Regions from separate parts of the Chryseobacterium sp. KMC2 genome, predicted to be linked through region 2. Evidence: riboswitches for the same ligand, from Rfam matches in the RefSeq annotation. Region 2 holds a riboswitch; the other holds the start of a gene.
What was found. A riboswitch is a leader RNA that binds a small molecule or an ion and turns the genes downstream of it on or off. The one in region 2 is predicted to bind thiamine pyrophosphate.

Region 1 (3,427 bases), on a different contig from region 2:
GACTTGTCCAGCATTCCTTGTTCTGCGGATTCCCTGATTTCCTGAGTGATTTTCATAGAGCAGAATTTTGGTCCGCACATAGAACAGAAGTGGGCAATTTTTGCTCCTTCTGCAGGAAGAGTCTCATCATGATAAGCTCTTGCCGTATCCGGATCCAGCGAAAGATTAAACTGATCTTCCCATCTGAATTCAAACCTGGCTTTACTTAATGCATTATCCCTGTATTGTGATCCTGGATGTCCTTTTGCCAGATCTGCAGCATGCGCAGCCAGTTTATAAGTGATTACCCCATCTTTAACGTCTTTTTTATTCGGAAGACCTAAGTGTTCTTTGGGAGTTACATAACAAAGCATGGCACATCCGAACCATCCAATCATTGCTGCTCCAATTCCTGAAGTAATATGATCATAACCCGGTGCGATATCCGTTGTCAAAGGGCCTAATGTATAAAATGGAGCTTCGTGGCATTCTTCCAGCTGTTTATCCATATTTTCTTTAATCATATGCATTGGAACGTGGCCGGGACCTTCAATCATTACCTGTACATTATGTTTCCATGCAATTTTTGTCAGCTCTCCTAAAGTTTCCAGTTCAGCAAATTGTGCGGCATCATTAGCATCCGCGATGGATCCGGGACGAAGACCGTCCCCAAGAGAAAAAGCGACATCATACTTCTTCATGATCTCACAAATCTCTTCAAAATGGGTATATAAAAAGTTTTCTTTATGATGGAAAAGGCACCATTTAGCCATGATAGAACCTCCCCTGGACACAATTCCTGTTACTCTATTGACTGTCAAATGAATATACCTTAATAAAACTCCGGCATGAATGGTAAAATAAGAAACTCCCTGTTCTGCCTGCTCGATCAGAGTATCTTTAAAAACTTCCCATGTAAGGTCTTCAGGCACTCCTTTTACTTTTTCCAATGCCTGATAAATAGGAACTGTACCGATAGGCACCGGGCTGTTTCTGATAATCCATTCTCTTGTTTCATGGATATTCTTTCCTGTGGACAGGTCCATGATGGTATCAGCTCCCCATCGGCAGGCCCATACTGCTTTCTCTACCTCTTCATCGATGCTGGAAGAAACAGCACTGTTTCCTATATTCGCATTAATCTTTACCAAAAAGTTCCTCCCAATGATCATGGGTTCGCTTTCCGGGTGATTGATGTTATTGGGAATAATAGCTCTTCCTGCTGCAATTTCATCTCTTACAAATTCCGGAGTGATTTTACCTTTCGGAGTATTTGCGCCAAAGCTGTTTCCCGTATGCTGAAAAGCCATCTCTTTTGAAACCGTTCCAAGCTGTTCAATACGTTGGTTCTCTCTAATCGCCACATACTCCATTTCAGCGGTGATGATTCCCTGTTTTGCATAATACAGCTGGGTAAGTTCCTTACCTTCCTGGGCAACTTTGGGTCTGTGATCATAAGAAAAACGCAGTTCATCAAGACGTGGATCTGCTAAACGGGCTTTTCCGTATTCAGATGATATTCCACTCAGGATGTTTACATCTTTTCTGTCTAAAATCCATTGTTCTCTTATTCTCGGAAGGCCTTTTTGAATATCAATTTCTGCATTGACATCCGTATAAGGACCTGAAGTATCGTAAACCGTTACAGGAGCATTGTCTTCAAAGCCTCCTTTCGTAAGCTTGGTGGGACTAAGTGCTATTTCACGCATTGCTACATTGATAGGATGTATTGTTCCTTCAACATAGATTTTCTTTGAGTTCGGAAATGGCGAACACGTAATTGAATGAGCCATAAATATTGGTATTAAATATGAAAATTAGCCGCCTTGAGTGGCAGTAATGATTAAAACTGAATCTTGATCTTTGAGAAATGTCTCTGCCCAGGCGGACAGTGGAATAATACGGTTGTTTACAGCTACAGCAATCCCTTTTTTCTTTCCGGGGAGTTCCATAGCCAGTAATGCTTCCAGATTATCGGGAAGTATATCAAATGTTTTTCGTGTGTGGTTGATTATAAGTTCCATTCCTAATAATTTAAATATACTTTAGGAATGGCCATTATTGTACAATAGAATGCACAGCAAAAGTCATCTGCTTTTCCCTACGCTGGTATAATCCAGATCAGGTTCAAAGGGTAAAGTCTCAGTCTGTTGGTCAACAGACACCCCTAAAGTCTGGGACGAAGGTAGGTATTTTTTCAGAACGGGCAAAATTGAATTTTCCTTAAACAAAAAACCACCTCAAAATTGAGATGGCCTATTTATCTGTACTAATTATTTTTAATAGTAAAGTTTTACATTTCCATTAGAGTCATACTGATTCACCCATTTTGATTCTCCAATTCCACTGTTATATAGTTTTACCTCTTTTTGAAAGTTATTTTTTGATAGTGAAAAATAAAAGTATTCTTCAAAAATCTGCAACTTTTTAAAAGGATTGGGGGCTGTATCAAAATTACTGAACTCTACTGTATTTTCTATGTAAAAATCAACGTTATTATGCCTTTCTACTTCAACAGATTTTTTCAGATTTCCTATATTATCATAAGTAAATCTTTTAGCTATTGTCCAAATAAAGTCATCAGGGTCAGTCGGATCATAAGGCATGTTTGGAAACATTGTTAAAATTTCAATGAGTTTCCCAGATGAATCATAACTATAATTCAGGTGTTTATCAAAATACGGATTATCTACTGAAGGAATAATAGATTTCATTATTCTTCCCTGATTGTCAACTTCAAATGTTCTTTTATTGATTGGGACAATATAGTCAGGGCTACTGCTGAATGTAGAAATAGAAATTATATTCCCATTATAGGAAACACTGGTATAAATGTCTTTAGAAAAATGTGTAGAGTTATATCCTGTATTAGGATCAATAAATATAAAACCTCCCACTTTTTTAGCAACCCTTCCCTGAGAATCATATTCAAAATAGATATTAGGGTCTGTCATATTTCCCACCCCATTAGGTGATAAAACCGGAAAGTTCCAGGATATTTTATTAGGACGATCCACAGTTCTTTGCTGTGGATTTTCTGTCAATATTTCATCATTATTACTAGAACAAGATGCAAAAGCCATTAATATGGCAAAGCACAATAATTGAATTTTCATGTATTTTAGTTTTTTTTACTCCTCACAAGCTCTCCAGATTGCATCATTTTGCGGAACCGGTGCTGTAATTTCGATCTTTTCTTTGGTTACCGGATGAATGAACTCCAATTTTCTTGCATGAAGATTAATTCCTCCGTCAGGATTAGAACGGGGTGCCCCATATTTAAGATCTCCTTTGATGGGAATTCCTGTTTTAGATAATTGGGCACGGATCTGATGATGTCTGCCTGTTTCCAGATCAATTTCAAGAAGTATATAATTATCAAGTGTTTTAATAACATGATAGGTTAAAATCGCTTCTTTAGCTCCTTCTGTCACTTTTGGAAAAACAA
Region 2 (3,427 bases):
TTAGGCGGAATTCTTTTAATAGCGGGAATTATTGGTGGACACAGCCTCATGCAGAATCCCACTATGAATAATTTATTTTCATGGGATATCAAGACCATTTCCATTGCTATTCCATTATATGGTTTTTTAGCTTCTGTATTACCGGTTTGGTTATTATTGGTTCCTCGTGATTATCTTTCTACATATTTAAAAATAGGAACGATCATTATGTTGGCTATAGGAGTTATTGTCATTCATCCTACTGTACAGATGCCGGCACTTACCGCTTTTGTAAACGGAGGAGGTCCTGTCATTGGTGGCCCTGTGCTTCCATTTATTTTTATTGTGATTGCCTGTGGTGCTATCTCGGGATTTCATGCTGTCATTGCTACGGGAACAACTCCAAAAATGCTTAATAAAGAAAGAGAAATTCTTTTTGTGGGCTATGGTGCCATGCTTGTAGAGGGTTTTGTTGCACTAATGGCTCTCATTGCTGCATGTACATTAATGCCGGGGGATTATTTTGCCATCAACACTCCAAAAGAATCATATGATGCTTTTCTAGCAGCACATCCTGCCTTACATGGAGTGGACATAGATTATTATTCACAAAAGATTGGTATTGATCTTCATGGCAGAACTGGCGGGGCCGTATCACTTGCCGTGGGAATGGCTCACATCTTTAATAAGATCCCTTATATGGATCAATTAACCGCATACTGGTATAATTTCGCCATTATGTTTGAGGCCGTATTTATCCTGACAGCCATTGATGCAGGAACAAGAGTCGGGCGCTTCTTTTTACAGGAAATGCTGGGTTCTGTGATTCCAAAATTCAATGATAAAAACTGGGTTCCCGGAATTATTATCAGCAGCCTTCTTTTCACTTTTGCCTGGGGATACCTGGTATACACCGGAAATGTAAGCAGTATCTGGCCACTATTCGGGATCAGCAATCAATTACTTGCCGCTTGCGGATTGATTGTCTGTACGACTATGCTGATCAGGATGAACAGAGGAAAATATGCTTTATGCTCGGCTATTCCGGGTGTTTTTATGGCTGGAATTACTTTTTGGGCCGGCTATATCCAGGTTGCTACGATCTATATTCCAAAAGAACAGTACTTATTGGCTGCTTTAGCAGTAACAGCTATGGTACTGATGCTTATTGTTTTTATCGGAGCTTTTATAAAATGGTATGAGCTCTTAAAAATCAATACTACAAAAACAGATTTTTATGGAGAACAGGTAAAGGAACTTGTGGAAAGATAAAATTACGGGGAAGGTTTTTGCCCGGTCTGATAATTTTTATACATTTGTTTTGCTTTAGGGGTATTCTGAAAAAGAATTGAGAGAGTCCCTTTGAACCTGATACGGCTTACACCGACGTAGGGAAAAGCAAAATTACATGACCCGCTCATGTGGTTTTTGTTTTGGATTTTTTCCTAAAGCTATTTTTATTTTAATGATAAGATAACAATGGAAAAAATACTTTGGCAGCAAGTGCAGCTTGTAAAACAAAAATCTCCCCTGGTTCACAACATCACCAACTATGTAGTCATGAACAATACAGCCAATGCCCTTTTGGCTGTTGGAGCCTCTCCCATTATGGCACATGCCCGGTCTGAGATCAAAGAAATGATCGGTATTGCCCATTCCGTGGTGATCAATATAGGAACGTTAGATGAATATTGGTCAGAGTCTATGCTTCTGGCAGCTGAAACAGCACATTCCGTAAATAAACCATGGGTTTTAGATCCTGTGGGTGCTGGAGCAACCTCTTTTCGTGATCAGGTTTTACAACAACTCTTACAATATCAACCTAGTGTTATCAGAGGAAATGCCTCAGAGATTATTGCACTGGCCAAAGCTAATACCACTGTTACTAAAGGAGTAGATAGTACCGCTCAAAGTAATGACGCGGTTCATGCTGCTCAAATACTGATGCAACACTACCATTCAACAGTCTGTATTTCCGGTGAAACGGATATTATTATAAGCCCACAGCAGAGCTTTTTCATTAAAAACGGACATCCGCTTATGACTAAAGTAACAGGTCTTGGATGTTCTGCTACAGCATTAACAGGTGCGTTTATAGGTAGTGTGGAAGATAAAACATTGGGTGTCGCTGCTGCAATGGCATTAATAGGCATTGCTGGAGAACTGGCTGTCCAGCAAAGTAAAGGCCCCGGAAGTCTTCAGGTTAACCTGATTGATAAACTGTACAATATGACAGAAGAAGAATTCATCCAAAACCTAAAGATAGAACAAAAATGAGCCTGCATCCTTTCCCCTATCAACTGTACCTTGTGATTTCTGAAGCCGATTGCATTGGAAAAAACTTTCTGACAGTTGCCGAAGAAGCCATCTTGGGCGGAGTGGATATTATCCAGCTCAGAGAAAAAAATGACAGTACCGAATTGTTCCTCCAAAAAGCCCAGAAGCTTATGGAAATTACAGAAAAGTATGGCATTCCCCTCATTATTAATGATCATATAGAAGTTGCTGAAAAAGTAAATTCTGCGGGTATTCATGTTGGGAATAGCGATACTGCACCTACTTTTTTAAGACAACAACCTTCTATCCAAAATAAAATCATTGGATATTCTATTGAGCACCTGGCCCAGCTTGAAAATGAACAGACAATGGTTTCTGATTATCTTGGTATAAGCCCTGTATTTAAAACACATACCAAAACAGATACCATTACAGAATGGGGTCTTGAAGGTGTTGCAAAAATCCGACAGCTTACAGAAAAACCGCTGGTCGCCATAGGCAGTATACATCTTGGAAACGCGAAGGAAGTCATCAACGCCGGAGCAGACTCCCTTGCAGTGGTTTCCGCAATATGTGGCGCTGCAAATCCCCAGAAAGCAGCATATGAATTAAAAAATGAAATTTTAAAATGAAAAAATACAAATACCCGTCCGTATTGACCATTGCAGGTTTTGACGGAAGTGGTGGCGCAGGTATTCAGGCAGATATCAAAACAGCTTCTGCTTTAGGCTGCTTTTCCACCTCAGTATTAACGGCCTTGCCTGTACAAAATACACAGGGAGTAAGAACAATATATCCTATTCCTGTGGAAGCAGTAGCCGATCAGATCAAAGCGATTCTGGATGATATTTTTCCAGATGCCATTAAGATAGGAATGGTACATACTCCACAGTTGGTTGAGACTATTGTTTCCACATTATCACAGTATAAAAGAATTCCGGTTGTATTTGACCCTGTAATGGTAGCTACCAGCGGGCATAGGCTTATTGAGGAGGAAACCATCACAGCGATCACAGAAAAACTATTTCCAATTGCTGATATCATTACCCCCAATATGGATGAAGCAGCAATTTTAGCCGGCATGAAAGTCGAAACGCTGGAAGATTTATATACTGCAGGTGAAAAAATAAAACAGCTAGGCTGCAAGAGCATACTTCTCAAAGGTGGCCAT

Region 1: another riboswitch for thiamine pyrophosphate. It lies ahead of thiS (sulfur carrier protein ThiS); the one in region 2 lies ahead of thiM (hydroxyethylthiazole kinase).

Annotation. Positions count from the first base shown of each region.
Region 1 is NZ_JAESIT010000010.1:2,859-6,285, forward strand. Features, by position in the region: gene thiC (phosphomethylpyrimidine synthase ThiC) at 1-1,772, opposite strand, end outside; gene thiS (sulfur carrier protein ThiS) at 1,797-2,003, opposite strand; TPP riboswitch at 2,061-2,158, opposite strand; gene JML65_RS13050 (hypothetical protein) at 2,259-3,095, opposite strand; gene JML65_RS13055 (RluA family pseudouridine synthase) at 3,111-3,427, opposite strand, start outside.
Region 2 is NZ_JAESIT010000009.1:34,905-38,331, forward strand. Features, by position in the region: gene JML65_RS12085 (carbon starvation protein A) at 1-1,251, shown strand, start outside; TPP riboswitch at 1,298-1,391, shown strand; gene thiM (hydroxyethylthiazole kinase) at 1,459-2,256, shown strand; gene thiE (thiamine phosphate synthase) at 2,253-2,888, shown strand; gene thiD (bifunctional hydroxymethylpyrimidine kinase/phosphomethylpyrimidine kinase) at 2,885-3,427, shown strand, end outside.